Regions from separate parts of the Kitasatospora sp. NPDC058492 genome, predicted to be linked through region 1. Evidence: riboswitches for the same ligand, from Rfam matches in the RefSeq annotation. Region 1 holds a riboswitch; each other region holds the start of a gene.
The links. Region 1 has a riboswitch for cobalamin ahead of ACFWPI_RS14845 (HoxN/HupN/NixA family nickel/cobalt transporter). Riboswitches for the same ligand answer to the same signal wherever they lie in the genome.
Positions count from the first base shown of each region.

Region 2: it holds a riboswitch for cobalamin, as region 1 does, so the genes downstream of both, ACFWPI_RS05985 (CoA-acylating methylmalonate-semialdehyde dehydrogenase) here and ACFWPI_RS14845 (HoxN/HupN/NixA family nickel/cobalt transporter) in region 1, are expected to answer to the same signal.
Region 3: it holds a riboswitch for cobalamin, as region 1 does, so the genes downstream of both, ACFWPI_RS21970 (cobalamin biosynthesis protein) here and ACFWPI_RS14845 (HoxN/HupN/NixA family nickel/cobalt transporter) in region 1, are expected to answer to the same signal.

Region 1 is NZ_JBHXMU010000019.1:460-6,388, forward strand. Features, by position in the region: gene ACFWPI_RS14830 (AAA family ATPase) at 1-511, shown strand, start outside; gene ACFWPI_RS14835 (Fpg/Nei family DNA glycosylase) at 592-1,401, shown strand; gene ACFWPI_RS14840 (ArsR/SmtB family transcription factor) at 1,454-1,837, opposite strand; cobalamin riboswitch at 1,919-2,133, shown strand; gene ACFWPI_RS14845 (HoxN/HupN/NixA family nickel/cobalt transporter) at 2,163-3,275, shown strand; gene rpmG (50S ribosomal protein L33) at 3,423-3,587, opposite strand; gene rpmB (50S ribosomal protein L28) at 3,745-3,981, shown strand; gene rpsN (30S ribosomal protein S14) at 3,981-4,286, shown strand; gene ACFWPI_RS14865 (CobW family GTP-binding protein) at 4,292-5,458, shown strand; gene rpsR (30S ribosomal protein S18) at 5,471-5,707, shown strand; gene rpmF (50S ribosomal protein L32) at 5,788-5,929, shown strand, end outside.
Region 2 is NZ_JBHXMU010000006.1:38,174-44,102, reverse strand. Features, by position in the region: gene ACFWPI_RS05995 (M48 family metalloprotease) at 1-942, opposite strand, end outside; gene ACFWPI_RS05990 (BlaI/MecI/CopY family transcriptional regulator) at 933-1,397, opposite strand; cobalamin riboswitch at 1,664-1,855, shown strand; gene ACFWPI_RS05985 (CoA-acylating methylmalonate-semialdehyde dehydrogenase) at 2,084-3,571, shown strand; gene ACFWPI_RS05980 (acyl-CoA dehydrogenase family protein) at 3,579-4,718, shown strand; gene ACFWPI_RS05975 (enoyl-CoA hydratase/isomerase family protein) at 4,718-5,791, shown strand; gene mmsB (3-hydroxyisobutyrate dehydrogenase) at 5,788-5,929, shown strand, end outside.
Region 3 is NZ_JBHXMU010000033.1:19,325-25,253, reverse strand. Features, by position in the region: gene ACFWPI_RS21980 (hypothetical protein) at 1-1,098, opposite strand, end outside; gene ACFWPI_RS21975 (alpha/beta hydrolase family protein) at 1,444-2,556, opposite strand; cobalamin riboswitch at 2,854-2,986, shown strand; gene ACFWPI_RS21970 (cobalamin biosynthesis protein) at 3,094-4,062, shown strand; gene ACFWPI_RS21965 (cobyric acid synthase) at 4,059-5,597, shown strand; gene ACFWPI_RS21960 (putative cobaltochelatase) at 5,594-5,929, shown strand, end outside.

The DNA of each region.
Region 1 (5,929 bases):
GACCACCGTCGCCCGGTACTGGGCCGAGCGCCGGCCCAGCCCGACTGCGCACATCAGCCTGGACGACGTCCGCGAGTGGGTGCAGTCCGGCTTCGCCAACCCGCAGTCCGGCTGGAACAACGCCTCCGAGGCGCAGTACCGGCTGGCCCGCCGCACCTGCGGCTTCGCCTGCCGCAACTACCTCGCCAACGGCATCTCCTGCATCATCGACGACGCCGTCTTCCCGGACCGCCCGGCCATCGGCCTCGGCGGCTGGAAGCGGCACATCGGCCCCGGCATGATCCCGGTCGTGCTGCTGCCCAGCCTGGACTCCGTGCTGCACCGCAACGCCAGGCGCGGCGGCACCCGGCGGCTCGGTGACGAGGAGGTGGCGCGGATCCACGGCCGGATGGCCGGCTGGTACAACTCCGGGCTGCCGATCATCGACAACTCGTACCTGGACGTGGCCGGCACCGCCGCCGAGCTGGACCGCGTCATCCTGGCCCGGCTGATGGGCATGCCGGTCCGCTGACCTGCGACGATCCGGTGCTGTCGGCGCCGACTGCGATGATGTGCAGGTCCTGTCGAACCACCCCGGGGGAGCTGACGCCCGTGCCGGAAGGCCACATCATCCACCGCCTCGCCGCCGAGAACCGGAAGGCCTTCGGCGGCCGCCCGGTCGAGGTGTCCAGCCCGCAGGGCCGGTTCGCCGACGAGGCCAAGGCCATCGACGGGCAGCTGCTCACCGCGGCCGAAGCCGTCGGCAAGCACCTGTTCCTCGGCTTCGAGGAGGGCGCCTGGGTGCACGTCCACCTCGGCCTCTACGGCGGCTTCGCCTTCGGCACCGGGCCCGCGCCCGAGCCGGTCGGCCTGGTCCGGCTGCGGCTGGCCAACGACGACGGCTACGCCGATCTGCGCGGCCCCAACACCTGCGCGCTGGTCACCGGCGCGGAGAAGGCCGCCGTCGCCGCCCGGCTGGGCCCCGACCCGCTGCGCGCCGACGCCGACCCGCAGGCCGCCTGGCGCCGGATATCGGCCAGCCGGACGACCGTCGCCGCGCTGCTGATGGACCAGAAGGTGCTGGCCGGGGTGGGCAACGTCTACCGGGCCGAGGTGCTGTTCCGCCACGGGATCAACCCGCACCGCGCCGGCCGCGACCTCACCCGGGGCGAGTGGGACGCGATCTGGGCCGACCTGGTCGCCCTGATGCGCGAGGGCGTCGGCGCGGGCCGGATCGACACCGTCCGGCCCGAGCACACCCCCGAGGCGATGGGCCGCCCGCCGCGTGTCGACGACCACGGCGGCGAGGTGTACGTCTACCGGCGGGCCGCGATGCCCTGCCTGGTCTGCGGCACCGACGTCCGGACGGAGCAGCACGCCGCGCGCAACCTCTTCTGGTGCCCCGCCTGCCAGGCGGCCTGACCGGGTCCGCGGTTGCTCCGGCCGGGCCCCGGCGTGTCCTCCGGGGGGCCGGTCAGCCGACGGCCACGGTGGGCTCGTGGTGTTCGGCGGCGGCGCACGCGTCGAGGAGGGGGCGCATGGCCTCGTCCACGAGCCGGTAGCGCACGACCCGCCCGTCCTTGTCCCCGGTGACCACGCCCGCGGTGCGGAGCAGCCGCAGGGCCTGGGACACGGCGGGGTCGCGCATGCCGGTGGCGACGGCGAGGTCGGAGACGGCGAGCGGGCCGGCCCGGTGGAGGGCGAGCAGGAGGGCGAGCCGCCCGGGGTCGGCGAGCAGGGAGAACCGCTCGGCCCAGGTGCGGACGTGCGCGGGGTCGCCGATCGCGGCGATGGCCTCGCAGACCCGGTGTCCGTCGATGGTGCGGTGGCCCGCGCGGTCGGCCGGTACGAGATGCATGCGCACATTGTTGCAGGAGGGGGCCTGTGATCCTGGACACCTGCGCAGGTGCGCAGCCTTGCAAGGGTGGGTCCTGACCCCTACGGTGTTCCCCGCCGTGGTGCTCGGGAAGACCGGTGACGGATCCTCAGGGGTCCCAGTCCGGAGCGGCCCTCGCCACTGTGATCGGGCCATCGTGATCGTCGACGATGGAGAGACGTCCGTACCCACGACGCCACTGGGAGCCTCGCGCACCTGGGAAGGCGGGTACGGGACCCCCGTAAGCCAGGAGACCGGCCACGGCATCTCACGAAGTGTTTCCACGAGGTGCTGGAGCGTGACCCGAATGACCCTGCCCGAAACCGCCGCCGCCGAGGCGCCGGCGACACCGTCCGTGCTGCCCACGTTCCGCTGGAAGCGCGAGGACACCGTTCGCACGGCCGGGCTGATGGGGGTGATCCTGGCCATGCACGTGGTGGCGTTCGGGACGCTCATCTTCCTGGTCGCGCCCCACAACTACGCGGTCGGCACCCAGGTCTTCGGCGTGGGCCTGGGGATCACCGCGTACACCCTCGGCATGCGGCACGCCTTCGACGCCGACCACATCGCGGTGATCGACAACACCACCCGCAAGCTGATGGCGGACGGCAAGCGGCCGGTCTCGGTCGGCTTCTGGTTCGCCCTCGGGCACTCCTCGATGGTGGTGCTGATGGCCGCCCTGGTGGCGGGCGGCGCGCAGCTGGCCAGCACGCTGATGGACGACGACTCGACCACCCACAAGTGGCTCGGGATGGTCGGCACGACGGCCTCCGGCGCGTTCCTCTACCTGATCGGCGCGCTCAACCTGGCCGCGCTGCTCGGCATCCTCAAGGTGTTCCGGGCGATGCGGGCCGGGTCGTACGACGAGGCGCAGCTGGAGGAGCACCTCAACTCGCGGGGCTTCATGGCCCGGGTGCTGAACCGGGCGACCCGCTCGATCACCCGGCCCGGGCAGATGTTCCCGGTGGGCATGGTGCTGGGGCTGGGCTTCGACACCGCGACCGAGGTCACCCTGATGGTGATGGCCGGGTCGGGCGCGGCGGCCGGGTTGCCCTGGTACGCGATCGTCTGCCTGCCGCTGCTGTTCGCGGCCGGGATGAGCCTGTTCGACACCCTGGACGGGACGTTCATGAACTTCGCGTACCAGTGGGCCTTCGCCAACCCGGTCCGGAAGGTCTACTACAACCTGACGATCACCGGGCTGTCGATCGCGGTGGCCTTCGTCATCGGCACCATCGAGCTGGTCGGCGTGCTGCACGAGAAGCTCGATCTGACCGACCCGGTCACCGGCTGGATCGCGGGCATCTCGCTGGACAACGTCGGCTACGCGATCGCCGGGCTGTTCGTGGTGGTCTGGGCCGCGGCGATCGCCTACTGGAAGCTGGCCCGGGTGGAGAAGCGCTGGGTGGCCGCCGAGTAGTGACGGCTGCGAGCGGCGACGGCTGCGAGCAGCGACGGCGCCTCCCCCGGGATCCCGGGGGAGGCGCCGTTTCGTCGCTGCGGGGCGGTACGGGTCGCTGCCGGTCGGCGTTCCGTCGGTGCGGGGTTCAGTTCGGGCGGGCGGGGTTCAGCGCTCTTCGCGGAAGTCGACGTGCCGGCGCGCGAGCGGGTCGTACTTGCGCAGGACCATCCGGTCCGGGTCGTTGCGGCGGTTCTTGCGGGTCACGTACGTGTAGCCGGTGCCGGCGGTGGAGCGGAGCTTGATGACGGGGCGCAGTTCACTACGGGCCATGGGTGTCCTCCCGGGTTGGCGGGTTGGCGGGTTGGCGGGTTGGCGGGTTGGCGGGGTGTTCGGGGCCGGGGCGAAACCGTACACCGAAATGGAAGTCATTTTCATCTGGTGTAACGTGAGCTCCGTCCTGCCCATTCCCGGACGTCAGGGAGCACCCATGTCCGCCCACTGCCAACTCACCGGCCGCAAGCCCGGATTCGGCAACGCGATCTCGCACTCGCACCGCCGCACCCGCCGCCGCTTCGACCCCAACATCCAGCACAAGCGCTACTGGCTGCCCGGCGAGGGCCGGTACGTCCGGCTCACCCTCAGCGCCAAGGGCATCCGCACCATCGACACGATCGGCATCGAGGCCGCCGTCGCCCGCATCCGCGCCCGAGGGGGGAAGGTCTGATGGCCAAGCAGAGCAAGATCGCCAAGAACGAGCAGCGCCGCGCCGTCGTGGCCCGGTACGCCGAGCGCCGCGCCGAGCTCAAGCGGATCATCGCCGGCCCCGGCACCGCCCCCGCCGAACGCGCCGCCGCCCAGGCCGAACTCGCCCGCCAGCCCCGCGACGCCAGCGCCACCCGGATCCGCAACCGCGACGCCGTCGACGGCCGCCCCCGCGGCTACCTGCGCGCCTTCGGCCTCTCCCGGGTCAACCTCCGCGTCCACGCCCACGCCGGCCACCTGCCCGGCGTCCGCAAGGCCAGCTGGTGAGCGGCGTGGACGGGATCAAGCTGCCCGTGGTGGTCGTCGCCGGCCTGCACGCCGCCGAACGCCGCGCCGCCGTCCGGGAGTTGGCCGCGGCCGCGGTGGACGCGGTGGTCCTCCACCACGACCTGCGGGAGGCCTCGCAGGGCGTCGTCCACCGCGAACTGCGCGACGCGGGAGGCGGGTTCGACGCCGCCGACGTCCCGCTGGTGAACGACTGCCCCTGCTGCGCCCTGCGCGAGGACCTGCTGCCGCGACTGCTGCGGATCGCCGACGAAGGCCGGTACGGACTCGCGATCGTCGAACTGTGGGGCGGCAGCGACCCGCACCCGGCCGTCGAGGTGATCGCCGGGGGAGAGGCGGACGGCCGCCATCTGGAGGACGCCGTCGAACTCGCGGGCGTGGTCACGGCCGTCGACCCGGACCGGCTGATCGGCGAACTCTCCGTCTCCGACGACCTGGTGGACCACGGCGAGCACACCGCCCGCCAGGACCAGCGGACCCGCGCGGAGGCGCTCGCCCACCAGGTCGAGTACGCCACCACCCTCGCCGTCCCGCGCGCGACGGCGCACACGCCCGGGCTCGCGCTGCTCCGCCAGCTCCACCCCACCGCCCGGGTCGTCCGGCTCGGCACCGGCGCGCTCACCCGGGCCGCCCTCGGCGGCTTCGACGTCGCCGCCGCCCGCGACCGGGTCAACCCGGCGATCGCGCTGCTCCCGCAGGAGAGCGACGAGGCCGGCGTCACCACGCTGGTCTGGGAGCGCCGCCGGCCGCTGCACCCCGAGCGGCTGCACCGGGCGCTGGAACTGCTCGTCCCCGCCGCCCAGCGCAGCCGCGGCCGCTTCTGGCTGGCCAACCGGCCCGACCTGATGCTCGCCTGGGACGCCGCCGGGGCCAACCTCGCGGTCGAGGAGTGCGGGCCCTGGCTCACCTCCCTGCCCGACGCCGCCTGGGAGCTCTACCCGCCCGCCCGCCGGGCCGCCGCCGCCCTCGACTGGCACCCTCTGCACGGCGACCGGGTGCAGCAGCTCAGCTTCACCGCCGAGGGCCTGGACGTCGACGGTGTCACCGGGCTGCTCGACTCCTGTCTGCTCACCGACGCCGAACTCGCCGCCGGCGAACCCGGCTGGAAGGCCCTGCCGGACGCCTTCCGGGACCTGCTCGACCCCGTTCACTGAGGAGCCGTCACTGTGCGTAAGCGACCGAACCCGCCCAAGGACCGGCCGAACCCGCTGTTCGCGGCCGGCGTCGAGTACATCGACTACAAGGACACCGACCTGCTGCGGCGCTTCGTCTCCGACCGCGGCAAGATCCGGAGCCGCCGCGTCACCCGGCTCACCGTCCAGCAGCAGCGCGCCGTGGCCAGGGCCGTCAAGAACGCCCGCGAGATGGCCCTCCTCCCGTACGCCGCCGGCACCACCCGGTAGCCATCGCCGCCGGCACCACCCGGTAGCCATCGCCGCCGTCACCACCGCCACCACCGTCACCACCCGACAAGGAGCCCCCGATGGCCGTCCCCAAGCGCAAGACGTCCCGCAGCAACACCCGGCACCGCCGGGCCCAGTGGAAGGGCAAGGCCCCGAAGCTCGTCCCGATCACCCTCAACGGCCGCGAACTGCTCGTCCCCCAGAACCTGGTCCCCGCCTATC
Region 2 (5,929 bases), on a different contig from region 1:
CGGGCCGTGAGCCCTCAGGGTCCGGGCCGCGTACTCGACGTACTCGTGCAGCCCGTAGGCCAAGGCCACGCCGAGCAGGGCCGCGACCGTGACGGCGGCGACCAGGGCGACGGCGGCGTGCGCCCTGCGGCCGGTCGGGCGGGCGGGTGCGGGGCCCAGGAGGGCCTGGACGCGCTGGGGCACGGGGCCGGTGTTCACGGACAGCAGGGGCCCGGCGGTTCGGCGGGCGGACGGCGATCCGGCCAGGGCCGCCCGGGCGATGGCGGTCGCGGCGGTGCGCCGGTCGGCGACCGCGGCGGCGGCCTGCTCGTCGGCCCAGCGTTCCAGGTGGTAGTCGAGGTCGGCCCGCAGCCGGGCCAGCGCCGGGTGTACGGCGGCGGCGAGGTCGACGGCGGCGGACAGCAGGTGGTGGCGCCCGCGCAGGTGGGCGCGCTCGTGGGCGAGGAGCACCGCGCGCTCCGCCGGGCCCAGCGCGCTCAGCATGCCGGCCGAGACGACGACGCGGCCGGGGCGCCCCCGGTGGCCGGGCAGGGCGAAGGCCTCGGCGTCCTTGCCCGCGACCACGAGCAGGTCGCCGTCGCTCGTCGCATCAGCGGTCAGGCCCCAGGCGCGGGCGAGGAGCACGCGGTGCCCGCGCCACCGCAGCGTCAGCCGTACGGCCTGGACGGCCAGCGCGGCCCCGGCAGCGCAGGACACCGGCACCACGGCCGGCCACCGGGCGACGACGCCGGACAGCGGCAGGTGCTCCAGGCCTGCCAGGAACGGGACGTGGAACAGCCCGGCGAGTGCCGCGACGGTGCCGCCCGCCAGCAGGACGGCCGCGCCCGTGAGTACGAGCGAGGCCTCGCGCGGAGGGAGCAGCAGGGCCAAGCGGCGTGCGGCGGGCGCCGCGGCCCAGGGGAGCAGCAGGGCCAGGGCGACGACCGTCAGGATCAGGCCCATGCGTCGTCCTCGGGCCCGGGCCTGCCGGAGTCCGCCGCGGTCGCGGCCCTGGCCCCGGTCTGGGCCCCGGCCTCGGCCTCGGCCTCGGTCTGGGCATCGAGGAGCAGGCGGCGCAGCACGTCCTCGTCGTCCTCGGACAGGGAGGAGACGAACCGCTTCAGCACGAGGTCCCGCTGGGGTTCCTTCTCCAACTCCCGGCGCATGCGCCCGGCCGCCAGTCCGGCGGCGTCCTCCACCGGGGCGTAGGCGAAGGACCGCGCGGGGCGGCTGCGGACCAGGGTCCCCTTCTCGTGCAGACGCGTGAGGATCGTCGTCACGGTGGTGCGGGCCAGCCCGTGGTCCAGCGCCTCCTTGACCTGCTGGGCGGTCAGCGGCTCGCCGGCCGCCCACAACACCGCCAGCACGTCCGCGACCAGTTCCCCGTGCGGACGCCTGGCGTCCCGACCGACCCTCACATCGTTCTCCCTGTCCCGACACTCCCGGAAGGCACACTCCCGGCAGGCGCACCTCCGGCGCCGACAGCGGTCGGCGGCCGAGGCCTGCCCGCGCCGGTATGGCGAAGATGGGCCCGGCCTGTGTTGCTTAGGTGTGCCTCAGCTAATTTTACGGGCTCGCGGCCCCGCGCTGCCGGGCGCCTGATTTGCGGACACCGTCCGGTCACGTGCCGCTCGGCGCGGTGGAAAGTCGATGGCACAACGCGCGTGCGGGCCTCTGGACTTACTAGGACGTCCAACTATATGGTCGACGGCAGGTCCGCGGTGTCAGGGAAGCCGGTGTGAGTCCGGCACGGTCCCGCCACTGTGACCGGGGAGTTCGTCCTCGCAGACGAAGGCCACTGGCAGCCAGCCGGGAAGGCCTGGGGGCGTGCGGTGATCCGGGAGTCAGGATACCGGCCGCGGGTGTTCCGTGTTTTCCACGAGGATGGAGACGACACGCATGACTCCGGGCTGCTCCCGCTCCACTGCCGCTCCTGGTCGTCCCGTGCCCACGGCCGCCGGGGCCCCGACACTCTGACGTTCCGTTCTGCCGCCGCACGCCCGTGTCGCGGGGCGCACCACCGTGCGCCCGCCGACCGGCGGCGGCCTCCGATCCTCCTCCTCTCCCCACCCCTGTCGAGAGAAGGAACCCGACGGTCCGAGAACTGACCCACTTCGTCGCCGGCAAGCCCACCGCCGGCACCTCCGGTCGCTTCGGCGACGTGTACGACCCCAACACCGGCCGGGTGCAGGCCCGGGTGCCGCTGGCGAGCCGGGCCGAGGTCGAGGCGGTGATCGCCGACGCCGCGCAGGCCCAGCCCGCATGGGCCGCGTGGAATCCGCAGCGGCGCGCCCGCGTCCTGCTGCGCTTCCTCCAACTCGTCGAGCAGGAGAAGGAGGAACTGGCCCGGCTGCTGTCCGCCGAGCACGGCAAGACCGTGGCCGACGCCCACGGGGACATCCAACGCGGCCTGGAGGTCGTGGAGTTCGCCGCCGGCATCCCGCACCTGCTGAAGGGCGAGTTCAGCGACAACGCGGGCACCGGCATCGACGTGTACTCGATGCGCCAGCCGCTCGGCGTGGTCGCGGGCATCACGCCGTTCAACTTCCCCGCGATGATCCCGCTCTGGAAGGCCGCACCCGCCATCGCCTGCGGCAACGCCCTCGTCCTCAAGCCCTCGGAGCGCGACCCCTCGGTGCCGCTGCGCCTCGCCGAGCTGTTCCTGGAGGCCGGGCTGCCGCCGGGCGTGCTGAACGTGGTCAACGGCGGCAAGGAGGCCGTCGACACCCTGCTGGAGGACCCGCGGGTGCAGGCGGTCGGGTTCGTCGGCTCCACACCGATCGCCCAGTACGTGTACGCCACCGCCGCCGCGCACGGGAAGCGGGCGCAGTGCTTCGGCGGCGCCAAGAACCACCTGGTCGTGATGCCGGACGCCGACCTCGACCAGGCCGCGGACGCGCTGATCGGCGCCGGCTACGGCTCGGCCGGCGAGCGCTGCATGGCGATCTCGGTGGCCGTCCCGGTGGGGGAGGAGACCGCCGACGCCCTGGTGGCCAAACTGGTCGAGCGGATCGCCGCGTTGAAGGTCGGGCGCTCGGACGACCCGGCGGCGGACTTCGGCCCGCTGGTCGGCGCCGACGCGCTGGAGCGGGTCCGCGGCTACCTGGACCTCGGGGTCGAGGAGGGCGCCGAACTCGTCGTCGACGGGCGGGACTTCCGGCTGGAGGGGCACGAGGACGGCTACTTCCTCGGCGCCTCGCTGTTCGACCGCGTCACGCCCGACATGCGGATCTACCGGGAGGAGATCTTCGGCCCCGTCCTGACCGTGCTCCGCGCCGCCGACTACGAGGAGGCGCTGCGCCTGCCCGGCGAGCACGAGTTCGGCAACGGCGTGGCCGTCTACACCCGGGACGGCGACACGGCGCGGGACTTCGCCCGCCGGGTGAACACCGGCATGGTCGGCGTCAACGTGCCGATCCCCGTGCCGGTCGCGTACCACACCTTCGGCGGCTGGAAGCGCTCCGGGTTCGGCGACCTCAACCAGCACGGGCCGGACTCGATCCGCTTCTACACCCGCACCCGCACCGTCACCTCGCGCTGGCCCTCCGGGGTCAAGGAGGGCGCGAGCTTCACCATCCCGACGATGGGCTGAGGGCGCCGTGCACGACCTCACAGAGGACCAGCTCGCCATCGCGGCGACCACCCGGGCCTTCGCCCGCGAACACCTGGCGCCGAACGCGGTCGCGTGGGACCAGGCCAAGCACTTCCCGGTGGACGTGCTGCGCAAGGCGGCGGACGTCGGCCTGGCCGGTGTCTACGTCCGCGAGGAGTCCGGCGGCTCCGGGCTCACCCGCGCCGACGGCGTGCTGGTGTTCGAGGCGCTGGCCACCGGCTGCCCGTCCATCGCCGCCTACCTGTCCATCCACAACATGGTCGCCTGGATGATCGACCGCTACGGCGACGACGCCCAGCGCGCCCGCTGGCTGCCGGGCCTCAGCGCCATGGCGACCCCCGCCAGCTACTGCCTCACCGAGCCCGGCGCGGGCTCGGACGCGGCGGCACTGACCACCCGAGCCCGCCGGGACGGGGCGCACTGGGTCCTCGACGGCGTCAAGCAGTTCATCTCGGGCGCAGGGGCCTCCCAGGTCTACCTGGTGATGGCCCGCACCGGCGGACCGGGGGCCGGCGGGGTGTCCGCGTTCGTCGTCGAACGCGACGACGCCGGCGTCTCGTTCGGGCCCGACGAGAAGAAGATGGGCTGGAACGCCCAGCCCACCCGCCAGGTGCGGCTGGACGGCGTCCGGCTCCCGGCCGACCGCCTCCTGGGAGCCGAGGGCGAGGGCTTCCGGATCGCCATGAACGGGCTGAACGGCGGCCGGCTCGGCATCGCCGCCTGCTCCCTCGGCGGAGCGCAGGACGCCCTGGAGCGGGCCACCCGCTATCTGGCGGACCGCGAGGCGTTCGGCGCCCGGCTCCTGCACGCCCAGGCGCTGCAGTTCCGGCTCGCCGACATGGCCACGGAGCTGGAGGCGGCCAGGTCGCTGCTCTGGCGGGCCGCCTCGGCCCTGGACCGGGGGGACCCCAGAGCGCCGGAGCTGTGCGCGATGGCCAAGCGGCACGCCACCGACACCGGCTTCGAGGTCGCCAACCAGGCGCTCCAACTGCACGGCGGCTACGGCTACCTGGCCGAGTACGGCATCGAGAAGATCGTCCGCGACCTGCGGGTGCACCAGATCCTGGAAGGAACCAACGAGATCATGCGCGTCATCGTCGCCCGCGGCCTGACCGGGGCCGCGTGATGGCCGGGAACGACCTCGACGAGGTCCTGGTCCACCGCGAGGGCCGGGCGGGCCTGATCGTCCTCAACCGCCCCGCGGCCCTGAACGCCCTCACCCACGGCATGGTGCGAAGGATCTCCGAAGCCCTGGACGCGTGGGAGGAGGACCAGCGGGTCGACACCGTGGTCATCACCGGCGCCGGTGAGCGGGCCTTCTGCGCCGGCGGCGACATCGTCGCCATCCACCGCGCCGCCACCGGCGCGGACCCGGGCGCCGTCGAGGAGTTCTGGCGCGACGAGTACCGCCTCAACGCCCGCATCGCCCGCTACCCCAAGCCCTACGTCGCGCTCATGAGCGGCATCGTGATGGGCGGCGGGGTCGGGGTCTCCGCCCACGGCAGCGTCCGGATCGTCACCGAGACCACACGCGTCGCCATGCCCGAGGCCGGCATCGGCTTCGTCCCCGACGTCGGCGGCACTTACCTGCTCGCCCTCGCACCCGGCGAGCTGGGTACCCACCTCGCCCTGACCGCGGGCTCCGTCGGCGCCGCGGACGCGCTGCTCTGCGGCCTCGCCGACCACTTCGCCCCGGCCGAGCGGCTGCCCGCGCTGCTGGACGACCTGGCCGAACTCCCCGTGCACGACGCCCTCGAACGGAACGTCGGGCCCGCACCGGCCGGCCTGCTGGACGGTCGGCGGGCCTGGATCGACCACTGCTACGGGGCCGACACCGTGGAGGAGATCCTCGACCGCCTGCGGGACAGCGGCGAACCGGAGGCCAAGGAGGCCGCGGACCGGATCGCCGCCAACTCGCCCGCCGCCGTGAAGGCCACCCTCGCCGCCCTGCGCCGGGCCCGCACCCTCGGCCCGCTGGAGGCCGTCCTCGACCAGGAGTACCGGACCTCCTGCGCGGCGCTCTCCACACCGGACCTGGCCGAGGGGATCCGCGCCCAGGTCATCGACAAGGACCGCTCCCCGCGGTGGAACCCGTCGACGCTGAGCGCCGTCGAACCCGCCACGGTGGCCCGCTACTTCGCCCCGCTCGGCGACCGGGAACTCGGCCTGTCCCCCACCACACCCCTGGAGCGCTGGTGACCCACCGCAACGGATTCAACGGAGTCATCGGATTCATCGGACTCGGCAACATGGGCGGCCCGATGGCTGCCAACCTCGCCACGGCCGGACACACCGTGACCGGCTACGACCTGGCGCCGGAGGCACTGCGGCGGGCGT
Region 3 (5,929 bases), on a different contig from region 1:
CACCGACCCCCGCACCGCCTGCTCCGCCGGGCCGCCGGCCACCCGCAGCGCCTCGAAGGCCAGCCCGCGCACCAGCGCGTCGTCCCCCTGCGCCGCGTCCAGCAGCTCCGCCACCGCCCGATCGGCCGGACGGGCCGCCACCCAGGCGCGGAACTCGGCCCGCGCCGGGCCCGGCGAGTAGTCCGCGCAGGCGTTCAGCAGCTCGAAGGCGCTCTGCTCGATGTGCCCGGCCGCGGTCTGCGCGACCGTGCAGATCTCCTCCAGCTTCGCCCGCACCGCCCAGTGGCCCAGCGGCGACAGCTCGGCGGCCTCGTCCCTGCGGACCACGGCCCCGACGGCCGCCAGGCCGTCCAGCATCCAGTCCAGGACCGCGGCCACGTCCGCCGGCGACGGCGGGGTGTCGATCTGCGGCTCCCGGCACGTGCCGCGGACCGCCGACACCGCCGAGGCGGCGTGCGGCACGGGCGACAGGCCCGAACCGTCCGTGCCACCCACCCGGCGCTCGTCCAGACCCCGGCGCAGCAGCTCCAGCAGTTCGCCGTCCGACACCGGACCGGCCACCAGGTGCAGGAACGACAGCAACTGAGGCGCCTGGTCCACCGCCTGGCCGGCCAGCACCGCGAACACGCCCCGCAGGGCGGCCGGCGGCACCGGGGCCAGCAGCGTCCAGGCGTCGAACAGCGCCGACCAGCCGCGGACCACCGCCTCGTCGTCGTGCTCCCAGGCGTGCAGGCGCCAGCCCGGGACCGCACCGCCGTCCCTGGCCTCCACCAGGCCGACCAGCAGTGCCTGCCCCCACGCCTTGGCGGCGGCGCCGACCGTCATGGCCAGCGCCCGACCCGCCGCACGGGCGTCGTCGGGCAGCAGCTCGCCCCGCTTGTCGACCTCTTCCAGGTCCCCCGCCCAGCGGGCGATCCGGACGGCGTCCACCAGCATCCGGCGGGCCAGCGGCGCCAGCTCGGCCGGCGCGGGGAAGCCCTCCGGTACGGGAACCCTCCCCCGACCGGGCGCCGCAGCGGGCCCTCGTCGGCGGGGTACCCCGGCCCCGCCCGGCTTGCCGGCGGCGGGCCGGTGGGCCGTACCGGGGAGACGGGTCACCGTCGCACCAGTACCGATCGTCGGAGGGAGCGGGGCATCACGGTCGCGCGGATTCCGAGACGTCACGTCGAGCAGTCTTCCCCTTGTACCGGCCTTCTGTCACATCCGGTTGGCTGTACGGACGGGCGGCCGTCGACGGCGCCTCCCCAAGATCGGGCAACAATCGGGCAACAGAGGCAAACCGCCTGGCCGGAAACAGGTGGCGGGGGCATGCCATCCCGGCTCAACCCTTGCGGCGGCGGTCGCGCTACCCGCCCGACCGGTCACACTCCGTGGCTGACGGGTGAGGTCCGGGTTTCGTACAGAGGCCCTGTCGGTGTGACTTCTCGTGCGGGGGGGCCGGGTTCAGAGAAGGGGGGTGAGCCAGCGGCGGAGGAGTTCGGTGTAGTGGGTGGGGGCGGAGTTCCAGAGGGTGGTGTGGTCGGCGCCCGGGAAAGGCCGGAGGCTGACCACGCCGGGGCGGGCGGCGGCGAGGCGCTCGGCGGCGCGGAACGGGGCGACCTGATCGTCGGGGCTGTGCAGGAGGAGGGTGGGGACACGCAGGTCGGCGCCCTCGGCGATGCGGCTGAAGTCGGCGAGGTCGACGCCGGTGCGGCCCTCGGCGGCGAGGGCGCCGAGCTCGGCGGCGGCGCCGGTGTAGCCGGCCCGGGCGGCGCCGCGGCGGGCGGTGGCGGGCAGGTCGAGGACCGGCGAGTCCAGGACGAGGCCGCTGATGGCATGGGCCCAGGCGGAGCGGGAGGCCGTCTGGAGGGCCATGGTGGCGCCGAGGGACCAGCCGTACAGGATGACCCGGCCGGCGCCGCTGTCGAGGGCGAGCCGGACCGCCGACTCGACGTCGCGCCACTCGGTCTCGCCGAAGTGGCCGAGCCCGTCCGGCGAGGCGGGGGCACCCTGGTCGCCCCGGTAGGTGACGGCGAGGGCGGGCAGGGCGAGGCGGTCGAGCACGGGGAGGACCGGGAGGGTCTGCTGCCGGTCGGCGCCGGGACCGTGGACGAGGATCACCCAGGTGCCGCGTTTGCCGTCGAGGCGCCAGGCGGGGAGGGCGCCGAGTTCGCCGTCGGCGGCGGTGTCGGTGAAGGGGAGGCCGAGCGCCTCCGTGGGGTCGCCGAGGTGGACGCGGGGGGTGAAGCGGACCTCGGTGCCGGGGGTGAGGGTGCCCCGGTCGGCGCGGACGAGGCGGCGGGTGACACCGTTCTCGTCGCTGTGCAGGACGTCCTCGACGACGGCGTGGCCGTGGTCGTCCCATTCCACGGCCCAGCGGCCGGGGCGCAGGCTCTCGGGGCGGCGGTTGAAGGTGATCCGGCCCGCGGCGAGGCTCCGCACCAGGATGGGGCCCGACTCCCGGACGGCGCTCGCCGGGTGGACCAGCCGTTCGGAGGCCCGACGGCCGATCACCAGGACGGCGGCCCCGGCGCCGACGACGGCGGCCGCCACGACGGCCGCGGTTCCCCAACGCATATCGCTCCCCGCTCTGCTGGTCTTGGCTGCTCTTGGACCGGACGGTGTCCGGGCGGTGTCCGGGCGGTGCTCGGACGGTGTTCGGGCACCAGTTCACCGGGGGGCCGCGCGGGCGGCCACCGGGCTGGGCCGTCCGGGTCACGGCGGGGCGTCGGGCGGGGCGGGCGTCAGGCGGGCCTCGGGCGGGCGAGAACGGCACCGGCGACAGGGCTCCGAGGTGTGACCAACCCCTCCGTGACCTCGGTTGACTCCCGGTTCGGCCGCGTGATGGGATCCTGGGGCCAAACGGAGGCATGCAGAGGAAGCCGGTGCGAGTCCGGCGCGGTCCCGCCACTGTCACCGGGGAGCACGCTCGGAACATTGCCACGGCGGACCGTCAGAAGCCGCTGGAAGGCCCGGGGGTGCGTCCGACCCGGAAGCCAGGAGACTCTCGCCCCCGGTACGTCGATCCAGGGCGCGGACCCTGAGTGAGGACACGCACGCGATGCAGGCTGCCCCGACCCGCCGGACCCCACGCGGCCTTCCGCCGAACCCGCCGTGCGCCCGCTGACCCGCGCCGCCGCGTTCGCGCTCGGCGCCGCCGCGGGCTTCGCCGCGGACGCCCGCTTCGCCGACCCCCGGCGCGGCCACCCGGTGGCCGTCTTCGGCGGCGCGGCGACCCGGCTGGAGCGGCGGGTGTGGCAGGACGACCGGGTGGCCGGCGCCGGGTACACGGCGATGTGCGTGGGCGCGGTCGCGGCCGGCGCGGTGGCCCTGGACCGTACGGTGGGCCGGCGTCCGCTGGGCCGGGCCGCGCTGGCGGCCGCCGCGACCTGGACGGTGCTGGGCGGCACCTCGCTGACCCGGGAGGCGCGCACCATCGGCCGGTCGCTGGCCACGGGCGACCTGACGGCCGCGCGGGAACGGCTGCCGCACCTGTGCGGGCGGGATCCGAGCGCGCTGGACGGGCCGCAGATCGCCCGCGCGGTGGTCGAGTCGGTGGCCGAGAACACGGCGGACGCCGTGGTGAACGCGCTGGTCTGGGGCACGCTGGCGGGCACGCCGGGGCTGCTGGCGTTCCGCGCGGTGAACACGCTGGACGCGATGGTCGGCCACCGCTCGCCGCGGTACGCCCGGTTCGGCTGGGCCTCGGCCCGGCTCGACGACGTGGCGGGCTGGCCGGGCGCCCGGCTGACGGCGCTGCTCACGGTGGCCGCCGCGCCGCAGCCGAAAACGGCCTGGCGGGTCTGGCGGCGGGACGGCTCGGCGCACCCGAGCCCGAACGCGGGCCAGGCGGAGGCGGCCTTCGCGGGCGCGGTGGGCGTCCGGCTGGGCGGGACCCTCCAGTACGGGGAGCGGGTGGAGCACCGGCCGGTGCTGGGCGCGGAGTTGCGCCCGGTGACGGTGGACGACATCGAGCGGGCCTGCGTGCTCTCCCGGCGGGTGGGCGCGCTGGCCCTGGGTACGACGGTCGCGGGGCACGTCGCGCTGCGCTTGCTGATGACACGGTGGAGGGGAAGGGCATGAGCAACGCACTGCTGGTCGCCGGGACGACCTCGGACGCGGGCAAGAGCGTGGTGACCGCGGGCATCTGCCGCTGGCTGGCCCGGCAGGGGGTGCGGGTCGCGCCGTTCAAGGCGCAGAACATGTCGCTGAACTCCTTCGTCACCACCGACGGCGCCGAGATCGGCCGGGCGCAGGCGATGCAGGCGCAGGCGGCCTGGGTGGAGCCGGAGGCGGCGATGAACCCGGTGCTGCTGAAGCCGGGCGCGGACGGCCGCAGCCAGGTGGTGCTGCTGGGCCGGCCGGTCGCCGAGGTGGGCGCGCTGGACTACCGCGAGCGCAAGCCCGTCCTGCTGGAACGGTCGCTGGAGTGCCTGGCGGATCTGCGCCGCCGCTACGAGGTGGTGGTCTGCGAGGGCGCCGGCTCGCCCGCCGAGATCAACCTGCGGGACCGGGACATCGCCAACATGGGCCTGGCGACGGCCGCCGGGCTGCCGGTGGTGGTGGTCGGGGACATCGACCGCGGCGGCGTCTTCGCGGCGATGTACGGGACGCTGGCGCTGCTGTCGGCGCAGGACCAGCGGCACGTGGCGGGCTGGTTCGTCAACAAGTTCCGCGGCGACGCGCGGCTGCTGGCGCCCGGCCTGGAGATGCTGCACGGGCTGACCGGCCGTCCGGTGCTGGGCACCCTGCCGATGCTGCCGGGCCTGTGGCTGGACGCCGAGGACTCGCTGGACCTGTCCACGGTGGTGGACCGGGTCGACGGCCGCGGCCCGCTCGGGGCGGACGTGCTGCGGGTGGCCGTGGTGCGCTTCCCCCGGCTGTCGAACTTCACCGACCTGGACGCCCTGGCGCAGGAGCCCGGCGTGCTGGTGCGCTGGGTGACCCGGCCGGAGGAACTGGCCGACGCCGACCTGGTGGTGCTGCCCGGCACCCGGGCCACCGTGGCCGACCTGGCCTGGCTGCGCGAACGCGGCCTGGAGCCGGCGCTGAAGGCGCGGGCGGCGGCCGGGCTGCCGGTCCTCGGGGTGTGCGGCGGCTACCAGATGCTGGCGCGCGGGATCGAGGACGAGGTGGAGTCCGGGGCCGGCTCGGTCGAGGGCCTGGGCCTGCTGCCGACGCACGTGCGGTTCGGCGCCGAGAAGGTGCTGGCGCGCCCGGTCGGCACGGCGTACGGGCAGCGGGTCGAGGGCTACGAGATCCACCACGGGGTGGTGGCCGTGGAGGGGGGCGAGCCGTTCTTCTCCGATGACGACGGGCACGGCCTGGACGGCTGCCGGGTCGGCCCGGTGTGGGGCACGACCTGGCACGGCGCGCTGGAGAACGACGGCTTCCGTCGTGAACTCCTGCGCGAGGTCGCCGCGTTGGCGGGCCGGGCGTTCGTGCCGGCGCCGGACACCTCGTTCGCCGAGGCGCGCGAGGCCCGGCTGGACCGGCTGGGCGACCTGATCGAGGAGCACGCGGACACCGACGCGCTGTGGAAGCTGATCGAGGGCGGGGTGCCGGCGGCCGGATCGCTGCCGTTCCTGGCGCCCGGGGCACCTGGGGAGTATGCATGAGTGACGTCCGCTATCCGTTCACCGCGATCGTCGGCATGCCCGACCTGCGGCTCGGCCTGCTGCTCAACGCGGTCTCGCCGGCCGTGGGCGGCGTGCTGGTGCGCGGCGAGAAGGGCACCGCGAAGTCGACCATGGTGCGCGCGCTGGCCGGCCTGCTGCCGACCCTCGCGGCCGTCGACGGCTGCCGGTTCGCCTGCGACCCGTCCGCGCCGGACCCGCAGTGCCCGGACGGGCCGCACGACCGCCCCTCGGCGTCCGAACGCCCCGCCCAGCTGGTCGAGTTGCCGGTCGGCGTGGCCGAGGACCGGATCGTCGGCTCGCTCGACCTGGAA